DNA from 4 places in the Bacillus sp. ISL-35 genome. Region 1 is predicted to be linked to each of the others. Evidence: riboswitches for the same ligand, from Rfam matches in the RefSeq annotation. Region 1 holds a riboswitch; each other region holds the start of a gene.
What was found. A riboswitch is a leader RNA that binds a small molecule or an ion and turns the genes downstream of it on or off. The one in region 1 is predicted to bind S-adenosylmethionine.
Positions count from the first base shown of each region.

Region 2: linked by a shared signal. The riboswitch ahead of J7E38_RS10690 (methionine biosynthesis PLP-dependent protein) and the one ahead of J7E38_RS21525 (sugar ABC transporter substrate-binding protein) in region 1 are both predicted to bind S-adenosylmethionine.
Region 3: linked by a shared signal. The riboswitch ahead of J7E38_RS13240 (methionine ABC transporter ATP-binding protein) and the one ahead of J7E38_RS21525 (sugar ABC transporter substrate-binding protein) in region 1 are both predicted to bind S-adenosylmethionine.
Region 4: linked by a shared signal. The riboswitch ahead of J7E38_RS08405 (methionine ABC transporter ATP-binding protein) and the one ahead of J7E38_RS21525 (sugar ABC transporter substrate-binding protein) in region 1 are both predicted to bind S-adenosylmethionine.

Region 1 is NZ_JAGGQK010000021.1:72,455-80,036, reverse strand. It holds gene J7E38_RS21530 (dynamin family protein) at 1-1,685, shown strand, start outside; SAM riboswitch class I at 1,838-1,942, shown strand; gene J7E38_RS21525 (sugar ABC transporter substrate-binding protein) at 2,043-3,143, shown strand; gene J7E38_RS21520 (sugar ABC transporter ATP-binding protein) at 3,343-4,839, shown strand; gene J7E38_RS21515 (ABC transporter permease) at 4,841-5,845, shown strand; gene J7E38_RS21510 (formate/nitrite transporter family protein) at 5,908-6,687, opposite strand; gene J7E38_RS21505 (MFS transporter) at 6,833-7,582, opposite strand, start outside.
Region 2 is NZ_JAGGQK010000006.1:254,693-262,274, forward strand. It holds gene metH (methionine synthase) at 1-740, opposite strand, end outside; gene J7E38_RS10680 (bifunctional homocysteine S-methyltransferase/methylenetetrahydrofolate reductase) at 721-2,583, opposite strand; gene metC (cystathionine beta-lyase) at 2,583-3,764, opposite strand; gene J7E38_RS10690 (methionine biosynthesis PLP-dependent protein) at 3,761-4,876, opposite strand; SAM riboswitch class I at 5,029-5,139, opposite strand; gene J7E38_RS10695 (M4 family metallopeptidase) at 5,547-7,178, opposite strand; gene J7E38_RS10700 (carbon starvation CstA family protein) at 7,464-7,582, shown strand, end outside.
Region 3 is NZ_JAGGQK010000008.1:59,321-66,902, reverse strand. It holds gene J7E38_RS13260 (ABC transporter permease) at 1-680, opposite strand, end outside; gene J7E38_RS13255 (hypothetical protein) at 875-1,054, shown strand; gene J7E38_RS13250 (ZIP family metal transporter) at 1,271-2,086, opposite strand; gene map (type I methionyl aminopeptidase) at 2,344-3,087, shown strand; SAM riboswitch class I at 3,261-3,364, shown strand; SAM riboswitch class I at 3,455-3,560, shown strand; gene J7E38_RS13240 (methionine ABC transporter ATP-binding protein) at 3,647-4,678, shown strand; gene J7E38_RS13235 (methionine ABC transporter permease) at 4,668-5,318, shown strand; gene J7E38_RS13230 (MetQ/NlpA family ABC transporter substrate-binding protein) at 5,335-6,171, shown strand; gene J7E38_RS13225 (M20 family metallopeptidase) at 6,428-7,582, shown strand, end outside.
Region 4 is NZ_JAGGQK010000004.1:496,505-504,086, reverse strand. It holds gene sufD (Fe-S cluster assembly protein SufD) at 1-272, opposite strand, end outside; gene sufC (Fe-S cluster assembly ATPase SufC) at 291-1,076, opposite strand; gene J7E38_RS08425 (YuzK family famiily protein) at 2,472-2,624, opposite strand; gene J7E38_RS08420 (carboxymuconolactone decarboxylase family protein) at 2,890-3,261, opposite strand; gene J7E38_RS08415 (MetQ/NlpA family ABC transporter substrate-binding protein) at 3,363-4,196, opposite strand; gene J7E38_RS08410 (methionine ABC transporter permease) at 4,211-4,879, opposite strand; gene J7E38_RS08405 (methionine ABC transporter ATP-binding protein) at 4,872-5,897, opposite strand; SAM riboswitch class I at 6,152-6,266, opposite strand; gene J7E38_RS08400 (O-acetylhomoserine aminocarboxypropyltransferase/cysteine synthase family protein) at 6,377-7,582, opposite strand, start outside.

The DNA of each region.
Region 1 (7,582 bases):
CCGAAGAGCATGAAATTGAGGTTGGCAACAAGATTAAGTGGATGGTCCAGGAGCTACATGAGTCCAATGTCCATAATATGCTTGTCGCCGGCGTTTCGGGCAATGGAAAGTCTTCCTTCGTCAACACAATCGTGGGCGAAGAATTGCTTACTGCCCCGACTGCAGCGGTCATTCGGTTCATGGATCAGGAAAATCCGGCAGCCTATGAAATCACCGATACAGAAATACGTCAGATCACGGATGTTGAGGACTTTAAGGAGGCAGCGGGTGTCAGCCGGAAGAATCATAAGAATGAAACCATCATTGATTTCAAGGCACACTTCCCATTCCTGCGCGATCACGACCTGGCATTGATTGATACCCCCGGGGTCAACCGCAATAACTATGATAAGCATCCACTCTACAATTACTTGAGATTTGCAGATAGTTTGCTGTTCGTCCTCAATGCGAGTGATCCTTTTACGGAAAAAGAAAGGGATATCCTCGGGAAAATATCTGAATTCTTCCCGGATCTGAATATTCACTTCCTGTTGAATAAAATCGATGTAATATACGGACAGCAGGAAGCAGCGGAAGTTTTCGATCAGACATGGGCAGAAGTCAGCCAATACTATCCGGATGCAAAAATGTTCGCCTTCTCATCCAATTATGATAATGCGCAGCAGCTGAAGGATTTCTCGAATTTTATTAAAACAACCAGAAACGCAGTCGATCTTGACCAGGAACGCACCGCGAAACTGCAGTTCTTTGTCAGACGGGGGATCACGTATTTGCTCGATAAGCGGGTTGAAATCGAGAATAACCATATGGAATCCATCAGCTGGAATGAGGAAATGGTCAGCAAGCTGAATGGTGCGATCAATCAGTTGGGCGATATTGAAGAGGAAAAGTCACGCTCCATCCAGAAGTCATTCCGTAAAATCAAGGATGAAACGCGTGCGGAAATCATCGAGAAGGTACCGGAATTACTGCGCAGCTGCTCGGACTTGGTGACAGAGGACAGTGATTTTGGCAACATCCATTCGGAAATGGACGAGGAAATGAACAAGCGAATCGAAGAATATCTGGAAAAAACGGTATTGCCAAAGTTCCATGCCGATTTGAATGACTGGATCCAATTTTCGAAAGATGAGTTTGACCAGAGCCAGAATTATCTGGGCGAAATGGCAGAGGGCTTTAACTCGATGTACGGAGAAGAACGGATCAGCCTTGATTGTGATTTCAGGGTACTCGATGATTGGCGCCGCGACGCGGACCGGATGACGAATGGGGTTCACTACGAGAAGGTCAACATCATGAACCGCTCGACACCTCAAGCATTTTTCCTGAAAAGCGCCGGGAAGCTGCTTGGAGTGCTGCCGCAAAATAATACGATGCTTTATAACAGGTATAAATCCTATCTGGAGACAGAGGATTATTATGAAATTGGCGTAACCATCGCCAAGAGGTTCCTGCAGCAATTCGAGATCTTCGAAAAATCGATTGAACGCGATGTGAATCTGTTCTTCAAACAGCCATTCAGCGTTCTTGAAGAATCGGTAGAAGAAGCTAAGAGCGAAATTGAACACGGTAAGAACGAATTGGAAAAATTGAGGATCAACCCGGAATTGTACCGCGATCCATTGACACTTTTTGAAGTGAAACTTCGTCAGTTTGAATGGATGACCGCAGCCGGCAGGGGTTGATTGTAAAAGGAAGATTCCCGGATTTGGGAATCTTCTTTTTTTACGAGATAGAAAGGTATAAAAATTAAATTTTCATAATAATATTGACAATATGAATACAGGAGTTTAAAGTAAAGTTTATCAATTTGCCAGATTAATTAAATAACGAAATTCTCTTATCAAGAGTGGCAGAGGGACTGGCCCTATGACGCCCGGCAACCGTTCCATCAGGAATTGGTGCTAAATCCTGCAAAACGATATGTTTTGGAAGATAAGAGAGGAATCTGACCTTTTCACCATTGTGTTCGAAACCTCTCTTTTCTGGAGAGGTTTTTTTATTTGGGTTAGCTGAGCAGACACACTAAGGGGGAAATGCAAATGAAAAGAGTAGGATTCAAAAAGGTATTTTTAACAGCGGTCGCTTCAGCATTGCTGCTGACGGGCTGCGGCGGAGGAGAAACGAAGACGGCAAGCGGTCCTGTTGAGGGAGTTCCGGATCGTTTTGCAAAAGGTGAGGAAGTCAAAATCAAAGTCATCCGCAAGATTGGCGGAGATGATCATACTGCACAATTTTTAGCCGGAGCGAAGGCAGAGGGTGAAGCGCTTGGCTTCAAGGTCGACGTTTTCACTGCTAACGGAGATACAGCAAAATTCCATGACGCCATCAACCAGGGGCTCCAGCAGGACTATGACGGATTTATCATCTCACATGGAGATGATGCAGCAACTGTAGACGATGTAAAAAAATTGACGGCTAAGGGCAAAAGTGTCGTGACGTTCGATTCGAATCCTGATCTCGCCCAGGTTGAAGGAGTGACACTCACTTCCCAGGATGACGAAGCACTCGCAACCCAGGCGCTCGACCAGCTTGTGAAGGATCAGAACGGTGAAGCGAATATTGTCTACCTCTGGGTCGATGGCTTCCCGCCAATGGTCAGAAGAAATAAAGTTTACCAGGAAACGCTGAAGGCGAACCCTGGAATTAAAGAGGTTGAGAGATTCGGAGTTGCCGCAGCCGATACAAGCGTACAAACGCAGAATGCAGTTGCAGCGATGCTGAACAAACATCCAAAAGGAGAAATTGACGCGATCTTCGCGACATGGGATGCATTTGCGATTGGCGCAGCGCGTGCCATCAAGGAAGCTGGCCGCAATGAAATCAAGATTTACGGCATCGATGTTTCCAATGCAGACCTTCAGGAGATCCAGGCAGAAGGCAGCCCATGGAAATACACAGCAGCCGTTGATCCGAAGCTGATCGGTGAAGTGAATATGAGATTGCTGGCGAAAAAGCTGGCTGGCGAAGAAACACCGGCATCATACGACCTTGAAGCGTCACTGATTTCACAGGAAGAGCTTCAGCAGTCGAAAAATCCAGTCAACATGGCAAATCTGGCTGAAATCATCGACGGATGGGGCAAATCGGATGCATTTTTAGAAGATTGGATGGAAAAATTGAAAGATCACTATAAGAAATAACCATTGAAATGGTTTGTTGAGAAGTTTTTATAGCTGGAAAAATTATTATATAGCGACTTTTCAATTTGGATGGCGAGAATTTCACTTTAATAGCGAACTGGAAATTACACGTGGTTTTTTCCAGTTGTGAAAAACAAAGCAGGCACTCTCAAACTAAGAGAGTGTCTGCTTTGCAGAATGGTAGGGAGGGGGAACCCGGATGATGCTTCATATGAAAAACATCAGTATTGAGTTTCCGGGAGTTCGGGCTTTGAACGGTGTGGATTTCAATACGGCAACTGGCAGGGTCCACGCATTGATCGGAGCGAACGGAGCGGGCAAGTCGACATTGATGAAGGTGCTTTCCGGTGCGCATGATCATTACACGGGGGGAATCCAGCTTGATGGCGAGAGTGTGGAAATCAGGACACCAGCTCATGCGCAAAAGCTCGGGATCCAGACAGTTTACCAGGAGGTTGATACAGCCATTATCCCGTCGCTGACTGTGGGCGAGAATATCATGCTCAACCAAACAGTTCAGAGTCTGGACAACAGGCACTGGATGAATTGGAAGCAGTTGTTCAAGCAGGCAGAAGACATTCTTAAGGGCATGAACCTCAAGCTTCCTGTGAAAAAGCTTGCCGGGGAACTGACGCTTGCGGAAAAACAGCTTGTTTTGATTGCCCGGGCGATTTCAAGCAATTGCTCATTTCTGATCCTTGACGAACCAACCGCTCCTCTCAGCCATACTGAAACAACGGAACTGTTCCGGATTGTCCGCGATTTAGCTAAAAGGAATGTAGGCATCATTTTCATTTCCCACCGGATGCCGGAAATCTTTGAAATATGCGATGAGGTTACCATCATGAGGAATGGCGAGTTCATTGTAAAAAAGGAAACTGCGGACTTGGAACCACAGCAGGTGATTGAATATATGCTCGGCCGTAGGATGGAAGATCAGTTTCCGGCAAGATCGAATACACTCGGAGATACTCTGCTTGAAGTGGCAGGCTTATCGGATGGAGACAAAGTGAGAAACACTTCCTTCTATGTAAAGGCAGGGGAGATTGTCGGGATTGCCGGCCTTGTAGGAGCAGGGAAGACGGAGTTGTGCAAAGCACTTTTTGGCGCGTCACCAACTGTTGGCGGCACAGTGAGGCTTAATGGAAAAGAACTCAAACTGACGAGCCCGCATGCGGCGGTAAAAAGCGGACTGGCGTTGGTTCCGGAAGAGCGCCGCAAGGAAGGTGTCCTGGTGGCAGAGTCAGTCAGCTCCAATCTGTCAGCCGTCAGCTTGAAAAATTTTTCCAAGCTATTTGGCTTTATCGATCGGCGCTCTGAAAAGAACACAGCGCAGGAATACATAAAAGCTCTTGGCATCAAGACCCCTTCAGAATCGGCCAAAGTTGAAAACTTATCAGGCGGGAATCAGCAGAAGGTGGCGATTGGCAGATGGCTGCTTGCCGATGCTGATGTGTATATTTTTGACGAGCCGACCAAGGGTGTCGATGTAGGCGCGAAAAGAGATATTTTCGAGCTGATTGCAAAACTGGCAGCTCAGGGTAAGGGAATCATCTATGCTTCCTCCGAACTGTCCGAGATTGTCGGCATCACGGATCGGGTTTACGTGCTCTATGATGGTGAAGCGGTCAAGGAGCTCGCAACCGCCGAAACAACAGAAGAAGAACTATTATTTTATTCAACAGGAGGCAGATAGGATGGAAGCCAAACTCCCATTGCAGCAGGAAACACCGCCGAAAAAGACATTTGAGCTGTTCCAGTTCCTTTACAAGTACGGGACGATTTTGACGATTTTTGTGCTGATCGCTGTCTTCGCGGCTGCGAACCCGAGTTTTATCAACGGCGACAATGTCGTCAATATCTTAAGGTCGATCTCCATCGTGACCATCATCGCGATTGGCATCACCATCTCCCTGACGGTGGATGGTTTCGATTTATCGGTCGGTTCTGTGGCCTCGTTATCCAATGCGGTTGTCATCTCGATGTTCGTCTGGTTTTCGCAGAACACCCTGATTGCCGTTTTATCCGCAATCGCGGCAGCCTTGATTGTGGGCGCACTCAATTCGCTGATGATCGTCAAGCTGAAGATCCCGGACTTGCTGATGACTCTGGCGATGATGTTCATCATCCAGGGAACGGCACTGACTTATACAAAGGGCGCTACTGTCTCGGAAAACATGATCCTGCCAGACGGCAGTTTTTCCACAGGAATAATCAGCCCGTTTTTTGCAAAAATAGGGCAGGTACCGTGGATCATCCTTATCATGGCTGTTGCCGTGATCATCGTCCATATTTTCCTGACATACACAAAGCATGGCCGCTATATGTATGTCATCGGAGGGAACAAGGAAGCAGCAAGACTTTCAGGCATCCCGGTCAACCGCTATAAAACAGCTGCCTATCTGCTTTCGGCTCTATTCGCGGCAATTGGAGGCATCGTTCTGGCTTCCCGTGTCATGACCGCAGAAATCAATGCGGGTTCGCCATATTTAATGGATGCTGTGGCCGCCGCCTTTATCGGCTTCTCCGTCCTCGGGGCCGGAAAACCGAACGCATTCGGCGCCTTCATCGGGGCAGTGCTGATCGGCATTTTGCAAAATGGGCTAGTCATGATGTCGGTCCCATATTATGCAATGGATATCGTGAAGGGGACCGTATTGGCATTTGCACTGGGGATCACTTATTATAAGCAGAAACATTGATGAGCAAGTAAAAAAGCCCGATTGGGCAGCGACCCAAATCCGGCTTTCTTTTTATCCTACATTCATTCTTCAAAAAACGGAGAGTTCGCATAGTAATACATCCAGCCCATCATGATTCCGCCGCCAATCAGGTTGCCGATCGTCACTGGGATCAGATTATGAATCACACCCGCAAAGGTCACAGACTGCGGGTCGTCGAGAACCATGCTGATGGCAAAGGTGCACATATTGGCAATGCTATGTTCATAGCCGGAAATGAAGAAGCAGTAAACGAAAAACACCATCGCGAACATCTTTGCCCCGTCGCCTTTCATCGACATCGGCAGGAAGAATGCCAGGCAAACGAGCCAGTTACAGAGAATCCCCCTGAAAAATAGCTCTGAAGTTGGCGCGAGTGTCTTTTTTTCAGCGACGCTTAACAAGAAGCCATTCACAGAATGATCATCAAACAATCCCGTTGTATAAATCAAAAATGCGAACGCAGCGGCGCCGATGATATTGCCGATATAACTGTAAGTCCACATCCTTGCCACCTGCAGCCAGGCCATCTTTTTCCTTAGTGCCGCAAAGGTATAGTAGAAGGTGTTCCCTGTGAACAAGTCTCCACCACCATAAGCAATCAGGATGATCGCGGCCCCGAAGGTAATGGCAGCGATAGGGTAGGCAAATGGTGAGTGTTCCATATAAAATGGATTCCCTGTCTTGAACGCAACAATTACCCCAAAGCCAATGAACATCGATGCCAAAGCAGCCCTTGCCAGATAGCGGATTTTGCTCTGCCTGAAAATCTTATGCTTTTTCAGGGCCAGTTTTTCAACCTCTTGAAGCGCTTGTACCTCCAAATGAATACCACCCGTCCGTCAGTATGTAATAAGAGTATTCTGCCTCAAACTTACTCTCCTATGTAAATACTTCCCTGAGTTATAGGGGGAAAAACAAAAGGCAAAAAAAGACTGAATCCGCCGACCGATCCAGTCTTTTTTCATATTAAAAAGTATCCCTAACGAATTGCGGATTCCGTTGCATTGAAGCGAACAGGACGATTCCGCTCAAAAGCAGAAGACCGCTTGTCAGGACGAATACCGAAGTGAAACCTAGGTAACCTGAAAGGAAGCCGCCTAGCACAGGTCCGATGATGTTACCAAAGAAACGGAGACTTGTGTTATAACCAAGTACTTCGCCCTGCATCGCGACCGGAGCTTCCTGCCTGATATAGGCAACCCTGACAGGTATGATGCCTCCGATTGTGATTCCTAGCATGAACCGGATCAGGACCAGCTGCCAGATATTCGTGACAAATCCGCCTGGCAGATAAATGATGGCTGATAAAAACAGGAGGAGGACAAGTATTTTGATATAGCCAATTTTGTCTGCGATTTGTCCCCATTTCCGGGCCATCAGCAGATTGCCGAGACCAGCTGCCGAAAAAGCGATGCCAGAATAGAATGCCAGGTTTTCATGGCCATGCAGCTCGCCGACATACAGGGAGAGGATCGGCTGGATGCTAAAATGGGCAATTTGCACGAGCATGGACATGAGCAGGACGTTGACCATGATTGGATTTCTGAAGATATGCTGAAGCACTTCTTTGCGGCTGTAATTTGTTTTGCTGCCTTTTTTTATATCGATCCTGTATTCCATGACCAGGAACACAAGCAATCCGGACAGAATGATAAAGACGGATGTGGAGTGAAAGGTTGTTGAATAGCCTAATGAGTCAGCCAGGACACCGCCAAT
Region 2 (7,582 bases), on a different contig from region 1:
GCGGACTGGGAGAGGGAAGACAAAGAGCGAAGGTGCTCTTGCATGAATTCAGGGCCTGTTGCACAGTTCAGCCCTATGGCAATGGGATTCATATGCTGAACCGAAATATAAAATGCTTCAATCGATTGGCCGGCTAGTGTAGTACCCATGGGTTCGATTGTGGCAGAAATCATGATCGGAAGTTCTTTGCCGCTTTGTTCGAAAGCGCGCTTGATACCGCTATATGCTGCTTTGACGTTTAGCAGATCCTGGCTGGTCTCAAGAAGCAGCATGTCCACCTTGCCATCGATCAAGCCGAGGGCCTGTTCTTCGTATGCTTTCGACATTTCCTCGAAAGTGGAACCCCCGGTAACACTCAATGTTTTCGTTGTGGGTCCCATCGAGCCAGCCACAAATCGGGGCTGGGAAGGAGAAGATCCCTCGTCTGCAACTGCCCTGGCGATCAATGCGGCTTTCTTGTTGATTTCATAAGCTTTATGGCCTAAACCGTATTCGTCAAGGACCAGGCTCGTGGCACCGAATGTATTGGTTTCTACGATATCTGCGCCAGCAGCGAAATATTCTCGATGTATATGTTCAATCACTTCGGGTGCAGTAAGATTCAGGATTTCATTACAGCCTTCGAATTCTTCACCGCCAAAGTCATCTGCGGAAAGATTAGCCTGCTGGAGCATTGTTCCCATTGCACCATCCATGATGAGGATTTTTTGCTTCATCTGCTCAATTAACAAAGTTGACATTTTGTTTCCTCCTCTTTAGAAGGCTGCTGTATTCATTGGCATATCCAGATAATTCGACACTCATTTCATAGTTCATGAAAGGGGTGATTAAATAGATCCCGTTAAATAGTTCTGCGGCAGCCTCGATCAAACCCTTCGTGATGGCAATGCCTTCTTTCTTGGATTGAAGGGGTTCATTATTGAATTTCGCCATCGTTTCGAGTATTTCCTGTGAAATCTTGATGCCAGGAACTTCATTATGGAGAAATTCTGCATTCCTGCTGCTCGTAAGCGGCATCAGTCCAATATAGACTGGTGTATCCAGATGCTTTGTGGCTTCATGGACTGCCAGAAGCATTTTTTCTGAGTAGACCGGCTGGGTAATGAAATAATCTGCACCAGCCTTGATTTTCTTTTCCATCCTCATGACAGCTTTATCAATGGAGCGCACATTTGGATTGAAGGCCGCTCCGATGGAAAAGGCGCCTTTTTGGCCTAAATCTTTGCCAGAGTAGGAGAGTCCTGAATTGAACTGTTTGATCATCTCGATCAATTCAAAGGAAGAAACATCAAAAACAGAAGAGGCTCCTGGAAAATCACCCACACGGGCGGGGTCTCCGGTAACTGCCAAGACATCATGAAGGCCAAGTGTGTGCAGCCCCATTAAATGTGACTGCAGCCCTATAATGTTCCGGTCCCTGCAAGTCAGGTGGACAAGCGGCCGCATTCCGATCTTTTCTTTTACCAAATGGCCGATGGCGGAATTTGAAATTCTTGGTGACGCAAGAGAATTATCCGCCAGTGTCAGGGCATCGATTCCAGTTTCTTTTAAAGCCTTCGCTCCTTCAAAAAAGCGGGTAGTATCAAGTTTCCGCGGAGAGTCCAGCTCGACGATCACCGAAGGGCGTTCTTTTACTAATTCATGCAGGGGAGCTTCTGGCCGTTTAACATCTACTGGAGCGACCACAACCCTGGCTTTTTTTGCCGAAATTTTCTTATCAATGACTGGCTGCAAACCCTTTAGCTCATCAGCTAATGCTTCAATATGTTCAGGGGTGGTTCCGCAACAGCCGCCGATTAGCCTGACGCCCTGGTCACGGAAGCTGCGGGCGGCTTTCCTGAAATATTCCGGGTCTCCCTCATAGTGGAACTTTCCATCCGTGTAGGATGGCAAACCAGCATTGGGATACGCTGATAGGAACGCTTTTGTCGGAAGCTCAATTTGTTCAAGGCTTGAAATCATATGGTGGGGACCTAATCTGCAATTAAGCCCGACAATATCAGCACCAAGCTCCTCCAGTCTATTGAAAACTTCCTGGAGAGGGGTCTGGTCCTGCATGATGCCTATTTCCTGAAGCGATACCTGGGCAATAATCGGCAAATCTGTTTCCTTTCTGGCAATTTCAAGTACTGTCTCTATTTCTTCCATATCGTAAAAGGTTTCAAGCAACAGTCCGTCCACGCCTTCAAGAAGCAGGCAATAGAGCTGTTCCCGGAAGCTCCTCCTGATCTCTTCGATGGGAATGGCTGACGGCCTGATTCCGCGATTGCCGCCCATAGTGCCGAGCACATAAGCTTCGCTGCCTGCAGCTCGACGGGCAAGCCGGACTGCTGCACTGTTTATTTCCTTCACCTGGTCTTCAAGTCCATATCTTTCAAGTTTTATATAATTGGCAGCATATGTATTCGTCTGGATCAGGTCGGCTCCGGCGTTCATATAGGCCTTATGGATTTTTACAATCGCTTCTGGCTGAGAGAGATTCAACTCTTCGAAACAGGTACCAGCTCCATAGGAATGGAGGAGGGTACCAATCGCACCATCAGCTATTAAAATTTCATTTTCCATACGTTTCAGGAAATTCATTATAATCCCTCCCTGTTAGCAGGTACCGCTTCAATCGCATATAAGGCCTGCTGAAAGTCCGAAATCAAGTCTTCGGCGTTTTCAAGTCCCACTGAAAGCCGGAGGAGACCATCACTGATTCCTCTTAGCTTGCGTTCTTCAAGAGGCATTGCTGCATGTGACATCTTTGCGGGATAGGAGAGGATGGACTCTACCGCCCCGAGGCTGACTGCAAAAACCGGTAACTTAACAGAATTAATAAATCCAGGAAGGAGGCCTTCGTTTGCAAACTCAAAAGAAAGGACAGCCCCAGGACCACCCGCCTGCTGAGCTTGAAGGTCCGACTGAGCATGACTTGCCAGGCCTGGGTAAAATACATTCTTGATTAAAGGCTGGCCTTTTAGAAATTGTGCAATCTTCCTTGCACTTTCCTGGGATTGGTCCATCCTTACAGATAATGTCTTCATTCCTCTCATCACCAGCCAGGCATCCTGGACACCGAGGACTGCGCCGAAGGAGTTCTGAAGGGAATATAGCTTGTTTGCCAATTTTTCATCCTTTACAACCGCCAGGCCAGCAACTGTGTCACTGTGGCCGGACAGAAACTTTGTGGCGCTATGAAGCACGATATCAGCTCCCAGATCCAGTGGCCGCTGGAGGTAGGGGGTCATGAAGGTATTGTCCACAAAAGTATAGGCTCCATGCTTTTTGGCAATTGAGCTAAGTGCACGGATATCCGTTATTTTTAATAAAGGGTTCGAAGGTGTTTCTGCATAGAGCAATGCGGTGTGAGGGCGGATCGCCTGTTCCACGGCATTTAGGTCTGTCATGTCCACAAATGTGTGTTCAATTCCAAAACGGTTCAGAACCTGAGTTACCATCCTGTATGTACCACCGTAAACATCCTCGGTAATCACTACATGGTCTCCCTGCGAAAGCAGCATAAAGGCAGTAGAAATCGCAGCCATACCCGATGAAAAAGCAAATCCCCTGACACCGCCCTCCAATTCTGCGATTATATCCTCTAGAGCTTCTCTGGTAGGGTTGAGGCTGCGGCTGTAATCATATTTTCCAAAGTGATCGATAGAAGACTGATGGAAGGTAGAAGCGTGCTGGATTGGAACACTTACTCCGCCAGTTGCAGGATCCACCTTATATTTATTATGGAGCAGCTGGGTTTCGAAGGTATATGGATGGCTCATTTAACTCCAGCCTCCTCAATCGCTTTCTTAAGTGCCGCTTGCAAATCATCAATCAAATCATCACAGTCCTCAATTCCGACAGAGAATCGCAACAGCCGGTCACAAACGCCGGTTTGTTCACGGACTTCAGCCGGAATATCAGCATGTGTCTGTGTAGCTGGGTAGGTAATGAAACTTTCAACGCCTCCAAGACTTTCTGCAAAAGTGATCGTGGAAAGACTTTTTAAAAACGGATTGACCATGGCAGGAGACTGGACGCGGAACGAAATCATTCCGCCTCTGCCGGGATAAAGGACATCCTTTACGGCTTCATGATTCTCCAAGAATTCAACCAGTGCCGTGGCATTCCGCTCATGCCGCTCCATCCTTAATGACAATGTCTTCATGCCGCGAAGGAGAAGCCAAGAATCGAACGGGCTTAACACCGCTCCGCCCCCATTATGATGGAGGAAAAGGGAATCACAGATTTTTTCGCCCCTGGCAACGATCAATCCTGCCAGCACATCATTATGGCCGCCAAGGTATTTCGTCGCACTGTGGATCACAATATCCGCACCTAGAGTCAATGGTTTTTGCAGAAGGGGAGTGTAGAAGGTATTATCCACGATCAGCAATATCTCGTTCTCTTTCGCTATTTGCGCGATCGCCTGGATATCAGCCTGTTCCATCAAAGGATTTGTCGGTGTTTCCACAAACAGCGCCTTCGTATTAGGATTGATGGCTGCTTTGATTTCATTTAAATTAGACATGTCTGCGTATGTACTAAGTAATCCCCATTTTTTGAAACCTTGCTCAAGAAGCCTGTAAGTACCTCCGTATAAATCTTTTGAGACAATCCATTCATCGCCAGACTGGAATAACGAGAGAACGGTCCAAATTGCCGCCATTCCGGAACTGCATGCATATCCCCGTGTGCCTTCTTCAAGATCGGCAATCGCCTTTTCCAAAATTTCGCGAGTTGGGTTGCCGGTACGGACATAATCGTAACCGCTGGACTGTCCAATCCCTTCATGACGATACGCTGTCGTTAAATAAATGGGAGGATTCACCGCACCAGTTGCAGATTCACTCCTATTGCCTAGCTGTGCTAACTTGGTATCAATTTTCACCAATATACTCACTCCTAATGATTGATTGGCAGGAGGCAATGTTTGTTTTAAAAATGATCGCTTTTAAACTAGTAACTCACAGAATAATTGCGAAAAATGAAAACTAAAAACAAAAAAGCCTTCTCAAGAAGAAGACTTTTAAAATATCAGCCAACTTCTTATCTGCCAAGTTTTTAAAAAACTTGCTGGAATTAGCACCTTTTCAACAAAGTTGATGGTTGCTGAAGCTTCATTGGGCCAGGACCCTCAGCTTCTCTCGATAAGATTACATAAATTGAATTATTAAATTTCTCTAAATATTAACGCTGTTATAGAAGATTGTCAATCATTTAATTAAAGCGGTGAAGTATTGGTGATTGAACTTACTGCAGAAGATAGCCGGACAAAGGCGTTTATCGATAATGGCGTGTGTCACAAAATAGGATTTTGATTTTGTACGAGAATCATGAGGGACAACAGGCCTCAAAAGGAGGGATTGCAGACCAAAAATTTAGGAATCCATAAAAGAGGGCACCAATAAAGGAGATTGGGGACCAAAAATCTAGGGATATTATAAAAAAGGTCACCAATGCAGCATTTGACCTTAATCGGAAAACAACGGTTTTTCAAAAGGGACCACATAAAAAGACTGGCTCTCCTCGAACAAGAGCCAGTCTGAATGAATATGAAGCTATTAGTTTATTCCCACTGCATCAAAAGCTTTATTGACTGCATCGACTTCTGGAGAAGTTGATCCGTACAGGTCTTTAGCAGCTTGTACAGCTCCAGCACGCGCCTGGCTGAAGTTCGTTGAAGATGTGTAATAGACCGTGTTTGCACGATAGAAGATTGCACCCAATTTTTCAGTACCGACTCCAGAAACCGTCACACCGTAATGTGTGCCGCCCTGGCTAAGAAGGTAGGCCGCTTTGTTGATGATTCCGCTGTTTGTGTGGACTCCGCCATTATCGGACGTTCCAGTATAACGCTTGGAGTAGTGATCTGGATCGCCGTATTTGGTCGGGTCGCTCATGGAGCGGAGTGCGTCACCAGTCTTGTTTGGTGTATAGATGTCTTCGCCGATTTCGAAATCAGGATTATTGTTGTCATGGAATTCAGCGAGTGTACCGAAGATATCCGAAATCGCTTCGTTCAGTGCGCCCGATTCATACTGGTAAACCAGATCCGAACTAAAATCTGTCACAGCGTGAGTCAATTCATGCGCGACAACATCAAGGCCTCCGGAAAGCGGGATGAAGGTAGTTCCATCGCCGTCACCATAAACCATTTGCTGCCCGTTCCAGAAAGCATTGTTGTAACTTCTGCTATAGTGAACAGTGGATTTCAGTGCTGCTCCTTTGTTGTCATACGAATTCCGGCCAAACTTGTTTTTATAGTAATCATAAGTCAGACCTGCATAGTAATGAGCATCCACTGCCGCACCATCATAGGATGCATTCAAATTATTATCGGCATCAGCCCAAAGGGTACCTGGAGTCCTTTGACGGTTTTGTGCATCGTAAGTGAATATACCATTTCCACGAGTATTGTCCTGTAGGTAATAAGAACCATTCGAAAGTAGAGTATTCAATGATTTCTGGTCGCCCAGCACCCCGACACCAGAACCAACAGTATTAGTACCGGTTAAAGAAGGATTGACTTTGCCGGCAGTATGAATGGCATTGTACTTATTAATGATTTCACCTGTTACCGCATTGATAAAGTACTGGTAATTGCCAGGTTCCGGACTGAGGAAGTTCAATGTCACATGGTAGGCATATACTGCCTGGTCCTCAGCAGGAAAAACAACCAATTCAGCAGATGGAGCTGCTTCGTAATCTGGTTTGAAGCCAAGATCTTTTTCAGCTGCTGCAATTGCATCTCTCTGTGACTTCTTATTTGAGGCCTTTACTAGCTTTTCGCCCAAGCCTTTGCTGACAGTACCGCTGAAGACTTGAAGCACTCCTGATTCATCCACTCGGGCAGCCTGGTCAGCTCCCCAGACAGGAACACCGTTAAATACTTGCTGAAGGCGGACTACATCTCCGCCAAGCTGATCTGTTTCCTGTGATTTGACTACGAAACTATCATTTGCACTGAGGTTATATTTTCCTTTTGAAGAATTTAAATATCCAAGAACAACATCCTTTGCTGCTTTTTCCGATGGATTAGTCAGATTGCCTGCAACAAATTCAGGTGATCCATGTGTTTTTGTGAATTTCTTGGCTGGAGAATCTGCTGATGGTGCTGCAAAGCCCGTAGCTGCAACCATTCCGCTCAATGCCAAGCTTGCTGTTAAACTTAATGATACGACTTTCTTCTTCAAATGAACTCCTCCTAAAATCGAATTCTAGCTAATAAAAATTAGTAGATTATCATAGTTATACTTTAGTTGTCTGAACATTTCAACAATGAAGTCTAAAAATGTCGAATCACCATGTTGGGAAAATTTTTTGGGGGGATAATTGGAATTTTTATTAAGCAACCTTACATTCATTAAATAATCATTTATCCTTTTTTTAAAAAGAAGTCAGAATTTATTGACTAATCAACTAATATATTTTTATTATTAAGTTGTAGTACCAACTCATAAAAAGGGAGGGTTAATTAAATGAATTCTTTATGGTTAGCTGTAATCGGAATGATTGTATTTGCGATTGGCTACCGCTTCTATTCTAAGTGGGTAGCTGAAAAGATTTACCGTCTTGATCCGAACTATGTGACACCGGC
Region 3 (7,582 bases), on a different contig from region 1:
CCATCAATCGTGGATGATTCATATAGTTCTGGCGAAACACCAGCAATAGCTGCAAGATAGATGATTGCTGACCATCCAAGTTCTTTCCAAATATCCGAGAGAATGACGATGGTCCAAAAATTATCAGGTTCAGCCAGGAAATTTGTCCGCTCACTGATCAGCCCTAAACCTAGCAAAATATCATTGATGACACCGATATCCGCCAGCCAGGTAGTCAAAATCCCTCCAAGTACAACCCAGGAAATAAAGTGCGGCAGGTAAGAAATTGTTTGAACCGCTTTCTTAAGCTTCATGGATGTAAGTTCATTAAGCAAAAGAGCAAATATAATTGGAAGCGGGAAACCGATAATCAATTTAATCAAGCTGATTCCCAGAGTATTTTTTAGGACGATCCAGAAGTTCTCATCCTGAAGGAATTCTTTAAACTGCATCAATCCAACCCATGGAGCTTCCGAGATCGTCTTGATGATGCTATATTCCTTGAACGCGATGATCAGCCCATACATTGGGATATAGTTAAAGATGAACATCCATACTACACCGAGAAGCGCCATCGTCTGCAAATACTTTTGTGAAATGATTGTCTTTTTGATTTTTTTGTATTTTTCTTTTTTTGTTGCCTTTTCGATAATGGTGTCACTGACCTGTTGTTCGACTGGCTGTTCTATCTTGACTTCCATTTCTTCACCACCTTGGTTGCTTTGTCTTTCTTGTACCTTCATCATAAAAAAAAGGGCTTACATTTATAAGCCATCGAATTTTGCTTATGGTACCAATTTTTTAGTTTTGGAATAAATGGCCGAAATATTGATACCATCACATTGTTATCGTTTTCATTTTTTCGGGAGGCGAAGAATAACAGCTTGTCCTATTTATGAATTTATTACTTTTTTTGCAGACCCTGTTAACCAAGGCTGTTGATTTTCGTTCCAGGCGCTTCGCTTTCCGCTGGAAGAATAATGAAAAAGCCCTACTGCCGGCTTTTTCAAAAGGCAATTCTTCCTGGCTGGCGCTGAGCCTCCTCGTCGCTTTGCTCCTGCGGGGTCTCACCTGACCAGCTGCGCCCGCAGGACATTGATTAGCTTCCCGAATCAGCCCACGCACGAGGGAAATGCGTTAGCATTTTCGGAGGAGTCTTCGCGCCTTCCACTACAATCAACAGGGTTTAAAAATCAAACTTCAAATTCAACAGAGTCTTTTCATAAAAAAACCTGTGCACCAGACTTTTGAATGAGTCTGAAGCACAGGGTTCTAAGCTTTTATGCAGTTTTTATCCTAATGCCACGTCGAGGATCATCATGATGGCAAATCCAAACATGAGGCTTAATGAGGCGAGGTCGCTGTTGCCGTTTTCCTGGGACCCGGGGATCACTTCTTCGGCTACTACGAAAATCATCGCTCCGGCCGCAAAGCTTAACGCATATGGCAGAAGAGGCTGGATGAACATGACAGCGGCTGCTCCAACCATCGCGGCAACTGGTTCGACCATGCCAGAAAACTGGCCGTACATGAAGCTTTTCTTTCTTGACATTCCTACTTGCCGAAGTGGCATGGAAACTGCGACACCTTCAGGAAAGTTCTGGATCCCAATCCCTATCGCAAGCGCGATCGCACCCATGAGTGACGCTGAAGGAAAGCCTGCAGCTGCTGCTCCGAAAGCCACACCGACAGCGAGACCTTCAGGAATGTTGTGCAAGGTGATGGCCAAGACCATCAAAGTACTTCGTCTTTTCTTTTCAGGATGGATGCCTTCAGCTTTCTCCATCGATAAATTAGGGTGTAAATGGGGCATCAATTTATCTACGACCATTAAGAACAATCCGCCTAAAAGAAAACCCGTCGCAGCAGGCATCCAGCTCGGCAGGCTTCCTCCCTCACCCATCTCGATCGCAGGAGCAAGGAGTGACCAAAAACTTGCAGCAATCATAACTCCTGCAGCTAGACCCATCATACTGTCCAGGAATTTCTGGTTCGGATTTTTCGTTGTAAATACTAAGGCAGCGCCCAAAGCAGTCATTCCCCAGGTAAACAAAGTTCCAATCAGTGCCTGGACAACCGGATGGAAACCCATGAAAAATTCAAGCATATTTTTTCCTCCCAAGACTTGCTCTGTAATCAAATGTAACTCATTTTAATGTATTATATGGATGATGAAGTGGTGAATATATCTTGTTCTGCATAAATCAGACCGCTCTGAATTTGTTTTATCAAGATTACTACATTCTGAAGGTTATTCCAATCTTATTTATCTTTAATCTCCAGGCTCTGAATCTGATGAATGGATTTTCACCAAAAAAAGGGATACTCTAATAAGATAGTTCATACATGGAAGGGAAATAAGTCATGATTGCAAAAACAGAAGAAGATTTTAACGGATTAAAAGAAATTGGCAGGATTGTCGGCTTGATTCGGGATGAATTGGTACAGAAGACAGTGCCTGGGATTACCACAAAGGAACTTGATGAAGTCGCGGGTGCAATGTTTGAGGAGCATGGAGCAATTTCTGCTCCAAAGGGCGAGTACAATTTCCCTGGGTATACATGCATCAGTGTGAATGAAGAAGTCGCCCACGGAATTCCGGGAAGCCGCGTCATCAAAGAAGGCGATATCGTTAATATCGATGTTTCCGGATCAAAAAATGGCTATTTTGCCGATACGGGGATTTCCTTTGTCGTTGGTGAAGGTGACCCGCTTTTAACGAAGATATGCGAAACAGCTGTTGAGGCTTTTGAAGCGGGCTTGAAAAAAGCGAAACCAGGTTCGAAGAAAAGCGGACTTGGAAAGGCAGTTATGGCGACTGCGAGGAAGAACGGAGTAAAAGTAATTAAAAACCTTACCGGACACGGAATCGGGCGGACCATCCATGAAGCTCCTGACCACATCTACAACTATCATGAGCCATGGGATGATGAGCTCTTAAAAGAGGGAATGGTCATCGCTTTTGAGCCATTCATCTCCACACGTGAGGAAGAAGTTTTCCAATACGAACATGATGAATGGACTTATGTTACAGAAAATAGCTTTGTCGCACAATGTGAGCATACGATCATTCTTACTAAAAATGGACCGATTGTTATTACTAGATAGATTTCGAATTGAAACCCTTGCTGCTGCAGGGGTTTCATTTTTTTATGCATCCATCACAATTGATACTAAATTCCTATTTTTCGTATTTCTAAAAAAAATCCAACAAAATGATTGACACATTCTCTGCGACGCAGTAAAGTAATAAACAAGATTTATAACTTAATATTCGTTACTTCTTATCAAGAGAGGTTGAGGGACTGGCCCTATGACACCTCGGCAGCGGACTCCTTTGGAGGACTGTGCCAAATCCAGCAAGCAGCAGCTTGAAAGATAAGAAGAGGCCGACTTTTTAATTCATGTCCTCTTCTTTCTGAAGGGGACTTTTTATTTTTCCAAAAATCCCCACCTACAAATTCATATCGATACTTTCTTATCAAGAGAGGCGGAGGGACTGGCCCTATGAAGCCTCGGCAGCGGACTCACATATTGAGGACTGTGCCAAATCCAGCAAGCAATAGCTTGGGAGATAAGAAGAGACCTTGTCCAGCATCATTGCGGCATGCCCTCTTCCTGTTTCCGGGAAGAGGTTTTTTTATGCATTTACAAAGGAGGAAGACAGTTGATTACGTTTGAACAAGTGGAGAAAGTTTATGAAAGCCGCGGGAATAAGGTAGCGGCACTGAATGGAATTGACCTGGAAATCAAAGAAGGAGAAATATTTGGAGTCATTGGTTTTAGCGGTGCTGGAAAAAGCTCACTGATCCGCTGTGTGAATCTGTTGGAACGGCCGACATCAGGACGGGTGATTGTGAATGGCTGCGACATGACTTCTCTTTCAGCAAAAGAAGTCCGTGAGGTTAAAAGGAATATCGGGATGGTATTCCAGCATTTCAATCTCTTGAACTCCAAGACAGTCTTTGAAAATGTAGCGATGCCCCTCGTTCTCGGTAAGCTCCCAAAAGCGAAAATCAAAGAGCGTGTTTATCAGCTCCTCGAGTTTGTAGGTCTCGCTGATAAAGCAGACAATTATCCGGACCAGCTTTCAGGCGGCCAAAAACAGCGAATCGGCATTGCCCGGGCACTGGCAACCCAGCCTAAGATCCTGCTTTGCGATGAAGCGACATCAGCGCTGGATCCGCAGACAACAAGTTCAATTCTGCAGCTTTTGAAAAAAATCAACAAGGAGTACAACATCACGATTTTGATCATTACCCACGAAATGTCCGTCATCAGGGAAATTTGTGACCGGGTCGCTGTCATCGAGGAAGGAAAAATCATTGAGGAAGGCTCAGTATTTGAAGTTTTTTCAGCTCCCAAAACAGTTACAGCCAGGAATTTTGTCAGCACTATCATGAATGACAATATTCCAGATTCCGTCCACAGAATCATTAAGGGACATTCAGGGCTGCAAAAGGTATTCCGGATTAACTTCATTGGTGAATCAGCTGGCGAACCGCTGTTGTCACAGTTGTCAAAGAAGTTTGATATCCATGTGAATGTTCTGTTCGGAAATATTACCGAGCTGCAGGGAATTCCATTCGGTAACCTGATTGTCGAGTTCCAGGGAAGTGACAAAGAAATTTTGAGGGCACTTAATTTTATACATCAGCAAAAAGTCAACATAAAGGAAGTGACCGCACATGCTAGTTAACTCAGAACAAATCATACAGGCTTTAGTCGAAACACTGCAAATGGTTGCGTTCTCCCTGCTGTTTTCGGCAGTCCTTGGAGTGCCGCTGGGAATTGCGCTGGTCGTGACCAGAAAAGGCCATTTGCTTGAAAACGCACCTGTTTTCAACGTACTTAACAGTATCATCAACGTATTCCGCTCAGTGCCATTCATTATCCTGCTGGTCGCAATCATCCCGCTGACCCGGCTGATTGTCGGCACATCGATTGGTACGGCTGCCGCAGTCGTCCCGCTTGTCTTTTATGCAGGGCCGTATATTGCCAGATTGGTAGAGAACTCCCTGCTGGAGGTCGATCCGGGAGTCATTGAAGCAGCCGAAGCAATGGGAGCCACTCCCTGGCAGATTGTCTTCAAGTTCATTCTTCCAGAAGCAATGAGTTCACTTATTCTTGCTTTCACGATTGCAACAGTCGGATTGATTGGTGCATCGGCAATGGCTGGAGCCATCGGAGGCGGCGGCCTTGGGGATTTGGCGATTACTTATGGATACCAGCGTTTTGATACCCAGACAATGTTCATCACCGTTGGCATTTTAATTGTCATGGTTCAGGGACTGCAATCCCTTGGAAATATAACTGCTAAAAAAATCAGAAGAAGATAACCAGGAGGAAAACAAAATGAAAAAACTTTTACTAGCATTAATCGTACTTAGTCTGGCATTGATCAGCACCGCATGCTCCAGCTCTTCATCATCCGCGAAAGGCGGAGAAACTGTCAAAGTGAAGCTTGGTGTCAGCGGAACGGATCACCGGGTATGGGATTTTGTTGCCAAAAAGGCAGAAAAAGAAGGAATTGACGTCGAAATCGTCACGTTTTCAGATTATGTCCAGCCAAACCTTGCCCTTGCTGAAGGTGAATTGGATGCAAACTCATTCCAGACCGTTTCCTATTTTGACGCTTTTATCAAAGAACACAATCTTGACCTAGTCCCAATCGCAACCACACAGATCGCGCCAATGGGTATCTACTCCGAAAAATACAAAGACGTGAAAGACATTCCTGAAGGCGGAAAGATTGCTCTTGCAAATGAAGCGACGAATATGGGAAGAGGTCTTCTACTACTCCAGGAAGCAGGGCTGATCAAGCTGGAGGAAGGCTTTGACGGCATTGGCTCAATCGATAAAATCGTTGAAAATCCGAAGAACATTGAACTTGTGCCGCTTGTTGCTGGCCAGACACCAAGGGTATTGCCAGATGTAGCCGCATCAATCATTAACAACGGAATCGCAGTCGATGCAGGTCTTACACCAAAGGATGATGCGATCTTCCTTGAGAGTGCTACTGCCACTCCATACATCAACATCATCGCTGTCCGCGAAGAAGATAAAGACAATGAAACTTTGAAAAAACTAGCTGAACTTTACCAGCAGGATGACACGAAAGAATTCATCGAGAAAGAATACAAGGGAAATACGCTTCCTACCTTTGTGCCGCTTAGTGAGATTGGGTGGTAAAAAGAAATCACCTTTCTGCGACCGTAATTGCAGGAGCCTTCCCTTTTCGGGCGCAGCTTTGGTCATTCTGCGACCGTAATTGCTGAAGTTATCCCTTTTCTGGGCGCAGCTTTGGCTGTTCTACAACCTTAATTGCTGAAGCCAACACTCTTGGGTATCCACAGAAGGCTTGAACACTTAAGTTCTGATCAAAGGTTTTAAAGGGGGATTCCCCTGTTGCTCACTATTCTTAAGAAAGTTTAAAGGAGGAATCATGATGTCAACATTAATAAAATCATTAAAAGATATCATTACAGAAAATGTGGTACTAAACCAAGACCTTTACTTAACGACCAGCCATGAAATCCACGCACGCCCGGAAATCGGCAATGAGGAGTTTTTTGCTTCAGCCCGGCTAATCAAGATTTTAGAGGATGAAGGATTTGAAGTTGAAAAGGCGGTTGCTGGACACGAGACCTCTTTTGTTGCTCGCCAAAGGGCTGAAAAACCGGGACCATCGATTGCATTTTTGGCAGAGTATGATGCGCTGCCTGGGATTGGCCACGCATGCGGGCATAATATCATAGGAACAACCAGTGTCGCAGCTGCCATAGCTCTTAGCAAGGTATTGGATGAAACTGGCGGTGAAGCGGTGGTTTTTGGAACTCCTGCAGAAGAGGGCGGCCCAAACGGAAGTGCGAAAGGAAGCTTTGTGAAGCATGGCCTTGTTGAGGGAATCGATGCGGCTTTGATGCTGCACCCTTCAGGACAAACAAGATTGACATCAACTTCTCTTGCTGTAGATCCACTTGACTTTGAATATATCGGAAAGCCCGCACATGCAGCAGCGGCTCCTCATGAAGGAATAAACGCGCTGGATGCTGTAATCCAGCTGTTCAACGGAATCAATGCATTAAGACAGCAGCTGACTGATGATGTACGAATTCACGGCATCATCACCCATGGAGGTGATGCACCTAACATCATTCCTGAATATGCAAAAGCCAGGTTCTTCATCCGCGCAGCAACAAGAAGCCGATTAAATGATGTCACTCAACGCGTTAAGGCAGTTGCAGAAGGAGCGGCACTAGCAACCGGAGCAAAGCTGAATGTTATTGCCTTCCAAAATGAGGTCGATAATCTGCTATTGAATGATCGATATAATGAAGTATTCAAAAATGTGATCGAGGACCTTGGAGAGACCGTTGCAACTGATGAACGAGAGGGAATTGGCTCAACAGATGCAGGCAATATCAGCCAGGTCGTTCCAACCATTCATCCTTATATTAAGATTGGTCCTGATGAGCTCGTTGCCCACACTGTCCCTTTCCGGGAAGCAGCAGCTTCTGCACAGGGAGATGAAGCCTTGTTGAAAGGCGCCAAAGCCCTCGCTTTGACAGCAGTCCAGCTAATTACTGACCAGGAATTATTA
Region 4 (7,582 bases), on a different contig from region 1:
CTGTTTTCTTTTGCTTCCTTGCCAACAAGTGCTTTTACTTCTTCAGGAAGTTCATCTAATGATGAAAAAGCATCGCTTGCAACAAGCAGCTTTTCAAACTGAGTGAAGTTCCATTTATCGATTTTCGTTTTATCCGGTCTTGGCATGGAGAGGTCTTCTGCTTTCGCAAGAGATTGCACACGAAGCTCTGTCAGCCATACCGGCTCGTTCATTTCTTTTGAGAAGGAAGTAATGTACTCCTGGTCAAAAGCCCATTTCGTTTCCGTAGTCATTATAAATCCCCCCAACGCTTAAGCTTCTTGCCCAACTGTTTCGTCTTCGATGCCAAGTTCTTTCTTAATCCAGTCGTATCCTTCTGCTTCTAAGCGCTGTGCAAGTTCTGGTCCGCCAGACTTCACAATGCGGCCCTGCATCATAACGTGAACATGGTCAGGAGTGATGTAATCAAGAAGGCGCTGGTAGTGAGTGATGATCAAGCAGCCGAAATCTTCGCCGCGCATTTCGTTGATTCCTTTAGAAACAACCTTCAATGCGTCGATATCAAGACCTGAGTCGATTTCGTCAAGGATTGCAATTTTTGGTTCAAGCATCATTAACTGAAGGATTTCATTACGCTTCTTCTCACCGCCGGAGAAACCTTCGTTAAGATAACGCTGTGCCATATCAAGATCCATTTCAAGGAATTCCATTTGCTTATCCATCTTGCGGATAAATTTCATCAGGGAAATCTCATTTCCTTCGCCAAGACGGCTGTTCAAAGCAGAACGAAGGAAGTCAGCATTCGTTACACCGCTGATTTCGCTTGGATATTGCATCGCAAGGAAAAGACCAGCACGTGCTCTTTCGTCCACTTCCATTTCAAGAACATTTTCGCCATCAAGAGTTACAGAACCGTTCGTTACTTCATATTTTGGATGACCCATGATAGAAGAAGATAAAGTAGATTTACCAGTACCATTCGGTCCCATGATCGCGTGGATTTCTCCACCCTTAACTTCAAGGTTCACACCTTTTAATATCTGCTTGCCTTCAATCTCAACCTGAAGGTCCTTAATTGATAATACAGATCCTGCCATAATAATACCTCCGTCAATATAGAAAAGATTTTAAGCCGACTATTGCCGCCAAAAGCTCTATTCTCATTTTATTCTCATTACAATCTTATAACAAATGAAAAGTGTTAGCAACACCTTAGAAGTGGAAAGAAAAATATCAAAAACTGTTGATTAATGTCAGATTTTTGGCTCATGCCGAGATTGAGTGAAACGACCGGGCAAACGGGTTTGCCCGCAGCGTTTCATTCAATCTCGGCAGCTTTTCAGCGTAAGCTGAAAAGCCAGTGAAGCGTAAGCTTCACGCCAATGAGCCAAAAATCAACACAAACTAATCTAGAATCATCTCATCAAGAATCTTCAGTTTTCACGAATTACTTCTTTCAACTTCCCGCCACCCGCCTTTCAGCTTGCTGAAAGGCGACCGCTGAGTTTCGAACACTCATCTCCATTTTACCAGACCAAGCCCCGCAAAGCAGGATATCCCGCTCACAGCTCGTACATCATTTTATTTTTTACCTTCTGTTATAAAAAAATGTACTGGATAGCGTTAGGGCAGATAAATCCGTTTGATTTATGAGCAGGAATGTAAATCGATATAGCAAGGCCGATCCTGATTCAGATAGCTTTTCGCTTATCGACTCCATACCTGTCAAGATAATGAGGGATTCTTGACAGCTTTTCATGCTAACCCCTCTAACCTGTCAAAATAACAGGGGTTTCTTGACAACTTTCCATCCTATCGCCTCTAACCTGTCAAAATAAAGAGGCTTTCTTGACAACTTTTCACCCTATCTCCTCGAACCTGTCAAAATAACAAGTCTTTCTTGACAGCTTTCCTTCCTATCGCCTCGAACCTGTCAAAATAACAGGGCTTTCTTGACAGCTTTCCATCCTATCGCCTCGAACCTGTCAAAATAACAGGGCTTTCTTGACAGCTTTCCATCCTAAAGCCTCGAAGCTGTCAAAATAACAGGGCTTTCTTGACAGCTTTCCATCCTAGCGCCTCAAACCTGTCAAAATAACAGTGCTTTCTTGACAGCTTTCCATACTATCGCTTCAAACCTGTCAAAATAAAGAGGTTTTCTTGACAACTTTCCATACTATCGCTTCAAACCTGTCAAAATAAAGAGGTTTTCTTGACAACTTTCCATACTATCGCTTCGAACCTGTCAAAATAAAGAGGCTTTTTTGACAGCTTTCTATCCAATCGCTTCAAACCTGTCAAAATAAAGAGGTTTTCTTGACAACTTTACACCCTATCACCTCGAACCTGTCAAAATAAAGGGCGATCCAGATCCTGATCCGGCTGAAACCCGATTTCTAAAAAACCATCTTCATTTTTACCATAAATAATAAAGAAACCAGTGCAAAAAATACACTGGTTCCAATTTTTTCTTCTATTATATATCCCGTCGCTTACGAGTGGACTTTTCGGTCCAGGTCAGCGACCATCCGTTGGCTTTTGATATAATCTTGCTCGCGTTTTCTTTCGACTTCCATTCTTGCGTCATGGTTCATGCTGTAGACTTCGTAACTAATTCCATGAGCTCCATGCATCGCCTTTTCCATTTCACTTGTGTAGTTCAGTTTTAGCTGACTAATAGTGAATCATCCCTTCGGTTTTTCGCTTTTAATAAGCGTTTTTTTGTTATTGCAATGGTAACACCTTTTGTTTACCACTATCAAAGCGTTTAAAACCGTTAATTTTTGGATGTAATGGAATGAGGAGGTCTATGGAGGCCTCACCTCTGCCATTCTTAGAATACTGGCAATATCCTCCCAAATGAAGCCTTTCCTGTTAGTCAGCAATCAATTAATCTGATTACAACAGCTTTTACTGCTTTAAAGTATTCAGTTCTGCCATGGCTTCCTGGACAAGTGTGACTGCCTGGCTCATGGCCGCCCCGCCGCCAAAAGCCGCTGTCACCCCAACTGCTTCCAAAATTTGTTCTTCAGTGGCTCCCTGGTCCAGGCAGCCTTTTAAATGGTAAATGATGCAGTATTCGTCCTGGGAATACAATGAAATCCCTAGAGCGATCAGCTGCTTTTCTTTTTGTGTCAGTGTCCCTTCCTGAAAACACACTTCCGTAAAAGCATTATAATGTCTTGCAAGCTCCGGCATTTTTTGCGTAAAAACGCCCAGTCCCTGTTTATATTCATGAAGAGCTGCTTCTGTTGAATTCCGAGGTTCATAATGATGCTCCATTGCTTCCACTCCAATCTGCTTTTTTCTCGGTTAGTATGTTGAATTTCAGAGCGGGTTATGCGACAAAAAGAAAAGCAGGCTTTTCGCCTGCTTTCCAAAGTTTATTCTTTTACCGGTACGACTGCACCTTCATATTTTTCAAGGATGAAGTCCTGGATTTCTTTAGAATGAAGAACTTCCACAAGTGCTTTGATTGCCGGCTTGTCTGCATCGCCTTCACGAACGGCAATGACGTTTACATATGGAGAGTCACTTTCCTCAATTGCGATAGAATCCTTCAATGGGTTCAATCCAGCGTCAATCGCGTAGTTTGAATTGATTAGAACAGCGTCACCTTCACCATTGTTGAAGATCTGCGGAAGCAATGCTGCTTCATATTCTGTACCAAACTTCAATTCTTTAGGATTTTCTTCAATATCGTCGATTGTTGCTTTTACTTTTTCCACGCCGTCTTTAAGAGTGATCAGACCCTCTTTTTCAAGCATTGTCAAAATTCGGCCATGGTCTGCTACAGAGCTGCTCATGATGATTTGGGCACCTTTTGGAAGGTCATCAAGAGTTGTGTAATCTTTAGAATATACACCGATTGGCTCGATGTGGATTCCGCCAGCATTTTCAAACTTATAGCCATTCTCAGCCATTTGTGACTCGAGGTAAGGGATGTGCTGGAAGTAGTTCGCATCAAGTTCTCCTGAATCCAATGCTTTGTTTGGAACAATATAGTCGTTGAATGTCTTGATTTCCATTTCGTATCCTTTTTCTTCAAGAAGCGGTTTCGCCTCTTCCAGGATTTCAGCATGAGGTACGTTTGATGCACCAACAACGATTTTCTTGCTTTCTTCCTTGCCGCCTTCTGTTTTTTCCTCAGATGATCCGCAAGCTGTAAGTCCTGCTGTTAAAACCAATGCTAAAAGTGCTAATAACCATTTTTTCAATGTCAATCTCTCCTTTATCTCTTGTCTAATTTTCTGGTGATGGAATCGCCAATAATCTGGATTAAAAATACAATGATCAAGATAATGATGGTCGCCATCAGCGTGACATCATTCCGGCCCCTTTGGAATCCTTCCATGTAGGCAAGGTTTCCAAGACCGCCTGCGCCGATGACTCCAGCCATCGCCGTGTAACTTACAAGCGCGATCGCGGTCACTGTGATGCCTGAAACCAATGCAGGCATTGATTCAGGCAACAGAACCTTCCAGATGATGGTCGTCGTTTTTGCTCCCATCGACTTTGCTGCTTCGATGACTCCTTTATCGATTTCACGCAAACCGATTTCAACCATCCTTGCGTAAAATGGTGCGGAACCGATAATCAGCGCCGGTAATGCGGCATTTTCGCCAATCATTGATCCAACGATCAATTTTGTAAAAGGGATCAGAAGGACGATCAAAATGATGAATGGGATGGATCTGAAAATATTCACCACTGCGCTCAGTACGACATTGACCGGTTTGTTTTCCCATATATTGCCCTTCGATGTCAAGAAGAGCAACAGTCCAAGAATGGCTCCAATTATGAAGGTAGCGACAACGGAAATGGCACTCATGTATAGTGTCTCAACTGTCGCCTCCCACATGCGGTCCCAGTTGACATTCGGGAATAAAGTTTCAGCCATTCGAAATCACCTCCACGCCGACTTCATGCTGGCCGATAAATTCTATCGCACGGGCCAGCTCTTCCTCTTCACCATCAAGATGGATGAACAAGGTTCCATACGATCCGCTTTGTGTCTGAGAAATTTTCCCCTGCACAATATTGACCGTGATGGCATATTTGCGGATTAGATTGGTGATCAGCGGCTGTTCGACCCCTTCTCCTACGAATGTCAGCTGGATGACCCGTCCATGCGGATATCGCTCAAGTAAATGGTCTACTGTTTCCTTTGTTTCCTCCGGTTCAGTCACCTGCTGGACAAATCTTTTCGTAATTGGCTGCTGCGGGTTCTTGAACACATCCAATACCGGCCCGGTCTCAACGATCTTTCCGCCCTCCATGACTGCAACCCGGTGACAAATTTTACGGATGACATGCATTTCATGAGTAATCAGGACGATGGTAAGCCCCAGCCTCTTATTGATATCAACGAGAAGATCCAGGATCTGGTCGGTCGTCTGCGGGTCAAGTGCTGACGTCGCTTCGTCACCGAGAAGAACTTTCGGATTATTCGCCAGAGCCCTGGCAATCCCGACCCTCTGCTTCTGCCCGCCGCTTAATTGTGAAGGATAAGCATCGCCACGGCCCTCAAGACCGACAAGCGTGATCAATTCTTTTACCCTCTTGTCTCTCTCGGATTTCGGCACTCCTGCAATCTCAAGAGGGAATGCAATATTATCTGCAACCGTCCTTGACCAGAGAAGGTTGAAATGCTGGAAAATCATGCTGATTTCCTGTCTTGCTTTCCTTAATTCCGCACCCTTGATCCTTGAAACTTCCCTGCCTGCCACAACGACAGAACCTGAAGTTGGGATTTCAAGACCATTCAACATGCGGATCAATGTGCTTTTACCTGCGCCGCTATATCCAATGACGCCAAAGATTTCGCCTTCTTTCACTTCAAGGTTGACATCATCTACCGCTTTAACTTCGCCTTTTTTTGAAGGATAAATCTTTCTGGCTTTTTTTATCGTTATCAATTGACTCCCCCTCTTTTGCAACAACTATATTCTAAACTCAATAAACCATTAAATCTTCCATCCTAATAAGAAGGTTATCAATCTAGTTTCCCATTCCCTAAGCGAAAAAATTCAAACTTCAGGTAAAATGGGTGCTCCTTCCGGGAAGAAAATACTCTTGTAAAAAACACCTCAGGATCGTATTGGATCGATTCGGCAATAAAAAAGCCTTTCTGCAAATAAGCAGAAAGGCATAATCGTAGGCTGTATCCTTTCTCTCATCTGCCAAAGCCATCAGCTTTGAGTGAATTGGCACCGTTTCAGATAAGCAAGCTTACTGACGGTTGCCGGGCTTCATCGGGCACTTCCCTCCACCTCTCTTGATAAGAGCACGCTATTAAATTATAGAATCGGTTTTAAGTTACGAAAGTGATTGTAGCATGTAATAAAAAAGGGTGTCAATAAAATTATTTTCAAATACTTTTGGCAGGTCCTGGATTTTACGCTCTTGCCGTGACTCCTGGTACTCCAGTTGCTTTTTCGATCGCCTGCTCGAGGTCTTCAATGATGTCCTCAACATTTTCAATCCCGACAGAAAGACGGATCAGATCCTCCGGTACTCCTGCTGCTTTAAGTCCATCTGAATCAAGTTGCTGATGTGTTGTGCTTGCAGGGTGGATAACCAGGCTCTTCGCATCGCCGACATTGGCAACATGGGACCATAGTGTCAATGAGTTGATCAGTTTTGCTCCAGCTTCCCTGCCGCCCTCGATGCCAAATACCACAACTGATCCTGCACCTTTTGGAAGGTAGCGGTCTGCCAAATGCTTATCAGGGTGAGAGTCATGTCCAGGGTAGGTGACCCAGGTAACAGCTGGGTGTGACTCAAGATAGTCTACTATTTTACGCGTATTGGCGACATGCTCTTTCATGCGGACATGCAATGTTTCGATTCCAAGATTGAATTGGAAGGCACTCTGCGGGCTGATGGCCGGGCCAAGGTCGCGCAGCAGCTGGACCCTCGCCTTAACAATATATGCGGCTGCCCCAATCGCTTCACTATAAACGATATCATGGTAGCTGGAGTCCGGTTCATTGAAACCAGGGTACTTAGGGGATCTCCAGTCGAATTTTCCTCCATCGACGATGATTCCACCCATGACTGTACCGTTTCCTAAAAGCCACTTGGTAGCTGAGTGAATGACGACGTCTGCGCCATGTTCAATCGGGCGGCATAGATATGGAGTCGCAAATGTATTATCGATGATCAACGGAACACCAGCATCATGGGCAATATCCGCAACCGCTTCAATATCCAATACCCTGAGACTTGGATTTCCGATTGTTTCCGCGTAGACCGCCTTGGTTTTAGGAGTAATTGCCTTCCTGAAATTTTCAGGGTCATCAGGGTCCACCAGGTGAACGTTGATTCCGTATTTCGGCAAGGTTACGGCAAATAGATTGTAAGTCCCTCCGTACAGGTTAGAGGCTGCAACGATTTCATCCCCTGCATGGGCAATATTCAAAATAGCCATCGTAATCGCAGACATCCCGCTGGATAGGGCGAGCGCACCCACGCCTCCCTCAAGCAAGGCTACTTTTTCCTCCAGTGCCGTGACGGTAGGATTATGGATTCGCGAGTAAATATAGCCAGGCTCCTTGAGTGCGAATAAATCGGCTGCATGATCCGTGTTCTCAAATTGAAA